DNA from 2 places in the Devosia sp. Micro-HW1 genome. Region 1 is predicted to be linked to the other one. Evidence: predicted binding sites of a transcription regulator. Region 1 holds the regulator's gene; the other holds the start of a gene.
The links. Region 1 encodes LexA, which represses DNA repair genes until DNA is damaged. Its sites were predicted from a motif close to TGTTCNNNNTGTGTTCNG; they were not measured.
Positions count from the first base shown of each region.

Region 2: a site for LexA is predicted at 1,861-1,878, ahead of MQW79_RS16230 (DNA recombination protein RmuC). Genes of this name have one in related genera too.

Region 1 covers NZ_CP094375.1:520,469-525,394, forward strand. Annotated here, with positions in the region: gene MQW79_RS02390 (IlvD/Edd family dehydratase) at 1-1,762, shown strand, start outside; gene lexA (transcriptional repressor LexA) at 1,960-2,676, opposite strand; gene MQW79_RS02400 (molybdopterin molybdotransferase MoeA) at 2,794-3,996, opposite strand; gene moaC (cyclic pyranopterin monophosphate synthase MoaC) at 3,993-4,472, opposite strand; gene trpC (indole-3-glycerol phosphate synthase TrpC) at 4,472-4,926, opposite strand, start outside.
Region 2 covers NZ_CP094375.1:3,369,090-3,374,015, reverse strand. Annotated here, with positions in the region: gene MQW79_RS16235 (hypothetical protein) at 1-324, opposite strand, end outside; gene MQW79_RS16230 (DNA recombination protein RmuC) at 409-1,836, opposite strand; gene def (peptide deformylase) at 1,970-2,485, shown strand; gene fmt (methionyl-tRNA formyltransferase) at 2,635-3,558, shown strand; gene truA (tRNA pseudouridine(38-40) synthase TruA) at 3,558-4,319, shown strand; gene MQW79_RS16210 (hypothetical protein) at 4,289-4,864, opposite strand; gene MQW79_RS16205 (hypothetical protein) at 4,879-4,926, opposite strand, start outside.

The sequences.
Region 1 (4,926 bases):
CGCATGGTTCGACAACCCTGACAATCCGGATATGACCGCGCTCTATCTCGAGCGCTACATGAATTTCGGTGTGTCGCGTGAAGAACTGCAGTCCGGCAAGCCCATCATCGGCATTGCCCAGACCGGCTCTGACCTCAGCCCCTGCAACCGTCATCACATCGTGCTGGCCGAGCGCGTCCGCGAAGGCATTCGCGAAGCGGGCGGCATCGCCATCGAATTTCCGGTCCATCCGATCCAGGAAACCGGCAAGCGCCCCACCGCCGGCCTCGACCGGAACCTTGCCTATCTCGGTCTCGTCGAAGTTCTCTACGGCTATCCGCTCGATGGCGTGGTGCTGACCATCGGTTGCGACAAGACGACCCCGGCCATGCTGATGGGTGCGGCCACCGTCAATATTCCGGCCATCGCCCTCTCGGTCGGCCCCATGCTCAATGGCTGGCACAAGGGTGAGCGCACCGGTTCGGGCACGATCGTCTGGAAGGCCCGCCAGATGCTCGCCGCCGGCGAGATCGACTATCCCAAGTTCATCGAGCTGGTGGCGTCCTCCGCACCCTCGACCGGCTATTGCAACACCATGGGCACGGCCTCGACCATGAACTCGCTGGCCGAAGCCCTCGGCATGCAGCTGCCCGGTTCGGCCGCGATTCCCGCGCCCTATCGCGACCGCCAGGAAATGGCCTGGCGCACCGGCAAGCGCGCCGTGGAAATGGTGCACGAGGACCTCAAGCCCTCTGACATCCTGACCAAGGAAAACTTCCTCAACGCCATCGTGGTCAATTCCGCCATTGGCGGCTCAACCAACGCGCCGATCCACATCAACGCCATTGCCAAGCATATCGGCGTCGATCTCAACATCGATGAGTGGCAGCAGCACGGTCACAAGGTGCCGCTGCTGGTCAACCTGCAGCCGGCTGGCGAATATCTGGGTGAGGACTACTACCATGCCGGTGGTGTCCCCGCCGTGGTCAACGAGCTGATGGCGCAGGGCCTCATTCATGAGAACGCCCCCACGGTCAACGGCAAGACCATTGGCGAGAACTGCCGCACAACCACGATCGAAGACGACAAGGTCATCCGGCATTTCGACAACCCGCTGAAGAAGGAAGCCGGCTTCCTCGTGCTGCGCGGCAATCTTTTCGACAATGCCATCATGAAGACGTCGGTCATCTCGGCCGAGTTCCGTGACCGCTATCTCTCCGATCCCGCCCATCCGGGCATGTTCGAGGGCAAGGCTGTGGTCTTCGACGGCCCCGAGGACTATCACAACCGCATCGATGACCCGGCTCTCGAGATCGACGAGCACACGCTGCTCTTCATGCGCGGCGCTGGCCCGATCGGCTATCCGGGCGCTGCAGAAGTGGTCAACATGCGGCCGCCGGCCTACCTCATCAAGAAGGGCGTCTCTTCACTCGCCTGTATCGGTGACGGCCGCCAGTCGGGCACGTCAGGCTCGCCCTCGATCCTCAATGCCTCGCCTGAGGCGGCGGCCGGTGGCAACCTTGCCATCCTCAAGACCGGTGACCGGGTGCGCATCGACCTTAACAAGGGCGAAGCCGACATCTTGATCTCGGCCGAGGAAATCGCCAACCGCCGCGCGGCGCTGGAAGCGGAAGGGGGCTACAAGTTCCCCAGGCACCAGACCCCGTGGCAGGAAATCCAGCGTGGCCTCGTCGGGCAGCTGGGCGACGGCGCCATCCTCAAGCCCGCCGAAAAGTACCAGCGCATTGCTCAGACCGAAGGCCTGCCGCGCGACAACCACTAGGCATGTCCGCCTAGGCGGGAACACCCGGCCAGACGTCGCCACCGGGCTTGGCCCGGTGGTCAGTGCCTCTACAAGTGGGATTGCCGGGACAAGTCCGGCAATGACGATGCAAACGCAGTGACGGTGTCACTCCCCAAGCCAAAAACCAAAAGGCCCGCCAGTCGGCGGGCCTTTTCCAATTTCCGGGGGGAAAGGGGTCAATACTTGCGCAAAAGCCCAACGAGGCGGCCCTGCACCTTGACCCGGTCTGGCGGGAAGATGCGGGTTTCGTAGGCCGGGTTCGCGGCCTCCAGCGCCACCGTATCGCCCTTGCGGCGGAGACGCTTGAGGGTCGCTTCCTCGTCATCCACCAGGGCAACGATGATCTCGCCGGTCGAGGCGTGTTCCTGCTTCTTGATGAGCACGGTATCGCCATCGAAAATGCCGGCGTCGATCATGGAATCGCCGCGCACTTCAAGGGCATAATGTTCACCGGCGCCGAGCATTTCGGGCGGCACGGCAATAGTATGGGAATGGGACTGGATGGCCTCGATGGGGGTACCAGCCGCGATGCGGCCCATCACCGGGATCGAGACCGGCCGCGCATAGTCCTCGCCACCGGCATTACCGCGGGCAGGGGGGCTCGCGACCTTGCCCAGATTGCCCTCGATGACCGCCGGCTCGAAGCGTGCCTTGCGGCCGCCGAGCGATGGATTCATCGAGTCAGGGAGCTTTACCACTTCCAGCGCCCGGGCACGGTTCGGCAGGCGGCGGATAAAGCCACGTTCCTCGAGCGCCGTGATCAGCCTGTGGATGCCGGATTTCGATGCCAGATCAAGGGCATCCTTCATTTCGTCGAAGCTGGGGGGAATGCCGCTCTCCTTCATCCTTTCATGGATGAACATCAGCAGCTCGTGTTGTTTGCGTGTCAGCATCGGCCCCTCGGTCCAGAATCGGAACATAGACGGAACGACCATACATGTTCCAGTTATGTTCTGCAATGCCCTCTGCCGGATCGGGGCCTGGACGGTTCACATGAACGCGATTGTAGATCAGAATCCGTCGATGCTACTGACTTCAACAAGCGTTCCGGCAGGCTGACCGGGGTCGTGCTCAGGCTGGACAATGAGCAGGTCAGCGGAGGCCAGGGACGAGGTGTGGCCGCTGTCCGTCTGGCTGATCGGTTCGGCCAGAGGGCCCGTCTCGCCATGAACGAGTTTGGCACGCATGAAATGGCGGCGAGCGGTGTTGGGCGGCGTGGGACCCGCAAGCGGCAGACGCAACGCGTCTGGTTCGGCGTGACCCAGGAAGGCACGCAGGGCCGGCTTGATGAAGACGAGTGCCGTGACCATGGCCGAGACGGGATTGCCTGGCAGTCCGAACACGAGAGTCTTGCCGCGCACGCCAAACATCAGTGGCTTGCCCGGGCGCATGTTGATCCGCCAGAAATCCAGCGTCACGCCGAGTTCTGCCAGCACATCCTGAACCAGGTCATGCTCGCCCACCGATGCGCCGCCGGTGGTGATGAGAAAATCCGGCTCGTCGGCGAAGGCGGCGCCGAGTCTGGTGCGCAGCGCATCGACAGTATCAGGGACAATGCCGTGATCGGTCACCGCTTCCGCATAGGGCGCCAGCATGGCGCCGAGCCCGAAACTGTTGGAGGCGACGATCTGGTCCGGCCCCAATGCACTGCCGGGGAGCACGAGTTCGTCACCGGTTGCCACAAGCCCGATCCGAGGACGCCTTGCCACGACGAGCTCCGGCGCGTTGGCCGCAGCCGCCACCGCGATCTGCATCGGCGTGAGGCGGGTGCCAGCCGGCACCAGCACCTGGCCGGTCGCAAAGTCGTTGCCCTTCGGCCTGACGCTGTGGCCAGGCCGGGCAGGGGCGGTGAACCGCACACGGTCGCCTTCGCGCACGGCCTCTTCCTGCATGATGACGGTGTCGGCCCCTGCAGGAACCGGCGCGCCGGTGAAGATCCGGATTGTCTGGCCGTGACCGACCGTTCCTGCAAAGCCGGCCCCGGCCTGCGACGTGCCGACCACATTGAGCCAGGAGCCCTCGGCGACGTCGGCAGCACGCATGGCATAGCCGTCCATGGCGCTGGCGTCGAAAGGTGGCTGGTGGTGCTGCGCCACGAGAGGTTCGGCCAGGACCCGCCCAAGGGCCGCCGCAATGGACACGCGCTCCGCCTCGGGGGCGGAAACTCGTCCCAGGATGGCCCTCAGGGCATCATCGACGGGGAGCAGACTCATGGCGCGCGCAAAAAGTCGCCCGACTTGCCGCCGGACTTTTCGACGAGGCAGAGATCGGAAATGACCATGGCCCGGTCTATGGCCTTGGCCATGTCGTAGAGGGTGAGCGCCGTAACGGAAGCAGCCGTCAGCGCTTCCATTTCCACCCCGGTCTGGCCGGTGGTTTCGGCCGTGGCGAGAATGAGAATTGAGCCGGGACCATCGCCCTCGATTTCAACACTCACCTTGGTGAGCGGAATGGGATGGCAGAGAGGGATCAGCTCACTGGTTTTCTTGGCCGCCATGATCCCGGCGACGCGGGCGACTGCGAGCGCATCGCCCTTCTTGAGGCCCCCACCAAGAATGTTGGCGATTGTCGTCGCCTGGCCGGAAATCCGCGCTTGCGCCACGGCCTTGCGACGCGTAACGGCCTTGTCACCGATGTCGACGATATGGGCCTCGCCCTTCTCGTTGAGATGGGTGAGGCCGCCGGACATCAGCGCACCGCTTCCGGAGCGCCCATAAGCAGCGTGCGGGTGGCGGCGACAACGTCGTCCTGCCGCATCAGGCTCTCGCCGACGAGGAAGGTGCCGACATTGCACCGCTCGTCGAGCATCTTGACCTGCTCGTAGGTGACAATGCCGCTCTCGCTCACCAGCAGCACGCCGTCTGGCACGCCGGCGGCGAGGTTCACCGTGGTTTCGAGCGTCGTCTCGAAGGTGCGCAGGTTGCGGTTGTTGACGCCGATGAACTTGGCATCGAGCGCCAGCGCCCGATCCAGCTCGAGCTGGTCATGCACTTCCACCAGCGCGTCCATGCCCCATTCTTCGGCGGCATCGAGCAGATAGCGGGCGACGTCGTCGCCCACGGCGGCGAGGATGATGAGGATGCAGTCCGCGCCCCAGGAACGGGCTTCCGCCACCTGGTAGGTTTCGAACAGGAAGTCCTTGC
Region 2 (4,926 bases), 1.1 Mb from region 1:
CGGGTCGGTGGCCATCATCGCGTCGACATTGCCGGTTTCATCGGTGTTGTCGAGATCGCGCTGCAGCTCGTCGATGGCCCGATCGAGTTCCTGCAACAGGTAGGCAGGGTCACGGCCACCAAAATCGCCGCTGGCCCGTTCATAGGCCTCCGCGCGCATTTCCCTCAGCCGCTCCAGCCGCTCTGCAACCGAACGGTCGTCGCCGTAGAGCAGGTCTTCGATCTCTGTCTGGCTATAGGGCTGGGCAATGCCCGGCGTGTCGGCATTGTCGAAATTGGTTTCCTGGGGCACGAGGCTGCCTGGATGACTGTGGTTCTGCACCATGATCTTCTCCCGCATGCAGTAACATGAGGAAGAAACGCATCACCAAAGCCAGGGTTCGATCACAAGAATGGGGGCGACAGTGCCCTAGTTGAGATCGCCCGGTTCGTCGCGCACGAGGCGGAGCGTGGGCTGAACGTCCTCTGCACCCCCGTCCCATCCCGCCGGCAGCGGCTTGGAAGACTTCGCTCCCAGTTCGCGCAGTTTTTCAATCCTGCGCAGAACGTTGCCTTTGCCATCTGACAGCTGGCTCTTGGCCTGCTCGTAACTCGTCTGGGCCTTGTTCAGGTGACCGCCGAGCTTGTCCATCGTATCCAGAAAGCCAGCGACCTTGTCGTAGAGCTGGCCGGCGCTCTCGGCAATTTCTTCTGCATTCTTGTGGCGCTTTTCGATGTCCCAGACATTGCGCACGGTGCGCAGCACGGTCATCAGCGTGGTCGGCGTGGTCAGCATGACGCCCTTGCCCATGCCGAATTCGACCAGCTTGGCATCGTGCTGGATAGCGGTGGCCAAGGCGCTCTCGATGGGCACGAACATCATCACATAATCGAGGCTCGACTTGGCGGCGCGATTGTAACCCTTGTCGCCGAGCGTCGTGATGTGGCCGCGGACCGAGGTGATGTGGGCGCGCAGATGCTGGTCGCGGTCGTCTTCATGGCTATTCACGAAGGCTTCGAAGGCGGTGAGCGAGACCTTGGAGTCGATCACCAGCCTGTCGCCGTTGGGCATGAGGATTTCGACGTCGGTGCGCAGGCGCTGGCCGTCTTCGCCACTATGGCTCTGCTGGGTGAAATATTGCTCGCCCTCGCGCAGGCCCGATTGTTCTAGAATGGTGGCGAGGATCATTTCGCCCCAGGCGCCCTGGGTCTGCGAATTGCCCTTGAGGGCCCGGGTCAGGTTCTGCGCCTCGGTGGTGATCTGGAGGTTGCTTTCGGCCAGCGCACGGATGCGCTCACCCATGGCCGAGCGGTCTTCAAGCAGATTCCTGTGGAACTCGGTTATCTTGTCCTGCAGGGGCTTGAGCAGCGTGTCGACCTGCTCGCGGTTCTGCTTGGTAAAGGTTTCGCTGTGACTGCGCAGCACATCGCCGGCAATGGACTTGAACTCGTCGGTCATCTGCTGGCGCGCTTCGGTGAAGCGCTGCAAATTGGCCTCGTTCTGGCGCTGCTGTTCGTCGAGCCGGGTGCGCATGGCGGCAAGTTCGGCCTGGAGGCCGCTCGACCGGTCGCGTTCGGCATCGAGCAGATCGGCGGCGCGTTCACGTTCCCGCTCGACCTGCGCTTCGAGATCGCGAATGCGGGTATCGCGGCTCGCCACCTGTTCCAGCACGCTGGCTTTCAAACCTTCCGCGGCTTCGCGCGCCGCCGCATCGGCGCGGGCGGCGCTGGCACGGGCGGAAACCAGCAGCCAGAGGATGAGCAGGAGCACAACCGCGGCGGCGCCGGCGATAAGTGCCGTGGCTGATGTGACGGGCCAATCGCCCAGGGTGAAGAGGATGGTCTCGAGATCGCGCATGCACCCAGTCTAGCGCGATTCTTTTGTTCGCAAAATGTTCCGCGCCGCTGGCAGGATTGACCGCTGCGCTGTTGACCGCGGACCCGGAAATGGCCATATCGGGAATAATCCTTTCATCGCCGGACTTTCTGCCATGGCCATCCGCCCTATTCTCATCATTCCCGATGCCCGCCTCCGGGCCGTCGCCGACCCGATCATCGAGGTTGATGACGAGATCAAGGCGCTGGCCAAGGACATGCTCGACACCATGTATGACGCGCCGGGCATTGGCCTGGCCGCGCCGCAGATCGGGGTCATGAAGCGCATCGTGGTGATGGACCTGGCCGGCGAAGGCGAGCCCCCGGCTCCGCTGGTGATGATCAACCCCGAAATCACCCATTTCGGCGACCAGATCCAGGTGACCGAGGAAGGTTGCCTTTCCATTCCCGAGCTCTATTACGAGGTCGAGCGTCCGAACGACGTGACGGTGAAATACACCGATCTCGAGGGCAAGGAAGTGGTCAAGGAAGCCGAGGGTAAGCTCGCCGTCTGCATCCAGCACGAGCTCGATCACCTCGATGGCGTGCTCTATATCGACTATCTCAGCCGCCTGAAGCGCGACCGCGTGATCAAGAAGTTCGACAAGCAGGCCAAACTCGCCGCGCGGTAGTCGCACTCGCTCCCTTCCCTTCTCCCCTTGCGGGAGAAGGTGGCGCGCAGCGCCGGATGAGGGTCCGGAATGCGTGAGAGAACCCCTCACCCGCCCTTCGGGCACCCTCTCCCGCAAGGGGAGAGGGGGACAGCGGAGCTTGCCGAACCATGCGCGTCGTCTTCATGGGTACGCCCGATTTTTCCGTTCCGGTGCTGACCGAGATCGTCTCGGCAGGGCACGAGGTCGTGGCGGTCTATACGCGCGCGCCCAAGCCGGCCGGGCGCGGCCAGGCCGAGCGCAAGAGCCCGGTGCATGAGACGGCCGAAGCCTTCGGCATTCCGGTGTTCACGCCGCGCTCGCTCAAGGGGGCAGACGAGCAGGACCAGTTTGCATCGCTCGGCGCTGAGGTGGCGGTCGTCGTGGCCTATGGGCTGATCCTGCCCAAGCCGATCCTCGAAGCGCCCGAATATGGCTGCCTCAATCTGCATGGGTCGCTGCTGCCGCGCTGGCGGGGTGCAGCGCCGATCCAGCGTGCCATCATGGCGGGGGACACCAAGACCGGCCTCGTGGTGATGAAGATGGACGAAGGTCTCGATACCGGCGCCATGGGGCCGACCGAGATCATTCCCATTTCGGCCAATATGACGGCCGGCGAATTGCACGACCAGATGATGCGGCTCGGCGCCGACCTGATGGGACGGGCCCTGGCCGCACTGGAACGCGGCAGCCTCGATTTCACGCCACAGCCCGATAGCGGCGAGACCTATGCCGCCAAGATCGACAAGGCCGAGGCCAGGATCGATTTCACCAAATCCTCCGAAGAGGTGCACAATCTCATCCGTGGCCTGTCGCCCTTCCCCGGCGCCTGGTTCGAGCTGGAGCTCGCCGGCAAGCCGGTGCGGATCAAGGCATTGCGGTCGAGCCTTGCAGAGGGCAGCGGTGCGCCGGGCGCGCTGATCGGCGATGGCCTCACCATTGCCTGCGGAACGGGCGCCATTCGCCTGATCCAGGTGCAGCGCGAAGGCAAGGGCGCCATGGATGCGGCCACGTTCCTGCGCGGTGCAGGGACGCTGCCTGCCGCAGTCAGCTGATGCCCCGCTATAAGCTCATCATCGAGTATGACGGAACGCTCTTTTCCGGCTGGCAGCGGCAGGCGGACCGGATCAGCGTGCAGCAGGTACTGGAAGAGGCGATCTTCCGCTTTTCGGGCGAGACAGTCGTCACCCAGGCCGCGGGGCGCACCGATGCGGGTGTGCATGCGCTGGGCCAGGTGGCGCATTTCGACCTGTCGAAGGATTGGGACCCGTTCCGGATCCGCGAGGCGCTGAACTATCACCTCAGGCCCCATCCCGCGGTCATCATAGACTGTGAGGCCGTGGACGAGACTTTTGAAGCGCGGTTTTCGGCCACGGCTCGGCACTACGAATATCGCATCCTCAACCGGCGGGCGCCCGCAGCCATCGAGCGCAATCAGGTCTGGCACGTGCCGATGCCGCTGAATGCGGGGCGGATGCATGAAGCGGCGCAGTTGATCCTTGGCCTGCATGACTTCACCACGTTCCGCTCGTCCGAATGCCAGGCGAAATCGCCGATGCGGACGCTGGATGCGTTTGACGTTTCCGGAGATGGCGAAGTGATCGCGATCACGGCCTCGGCGCGCAGCTTCCTGCATCACCAGGTGCGCTCGATGGTTGGCTCGCTCAAGCTGGTTGGTGAGGGCAAGTGGAGCCCGGCCGACTTCCGCGCGGCGCTCGATGCGGCCGACCGCAGCCGCTGCGGCGCCATGGCGCCGTCAAGCGGGCTCTATCTGACCGGTGTGGATTATCCCGGAGGCAGCGGCCCCATCGCCTGAAGGATGATGCCGCCCAGGATCAGCAGACCGAACAATTGGGCGACCACTTGCGCGACGATGAAGAGCGCGATCTGCATCGGCGCCAGCGTCACGATACGACGGGCGATATTGATCTCGACGATGATGCTGACAAGACCCACGACCACGAGCATGATGTCGCTGCCGCCCAGGAGCACGATGCTCACCGCGCCAATCAGCGAGACATAGAAATTCACCCAGTTGTCGGCAACGAGATAGGGCAGGAACCCGTCGAGCCGACCCATCAGGCTGAGGACCGCATAGGCCGCGCCAATCTGGATGGCGAACAGCAGGATCGACAGCAGCGTCATGGTGGCGGCGGCGCCAACCGGTGAGGGCACGCCCAGGAGTTGAGGCCCGAAGACGCTGACGCCCACGGCCAGAACCAGAGCAATCAGGCTGCCGATGACGCCGCGCTGCGAAAAATCGAAGTAACGAGGCGCGTCCTGCCGACCCAGAACCAGCGCCCAGGCGCCACGAGCAGCGTCGCGGGCTTCGTCGAGAAATGTCGGGAGAGTCTGGGGCAAGGAACTGTCTCGTCTCAGGCGGCAGGAATGGTCGCTGGCATCATGTAGAGCGCGATGGGCGT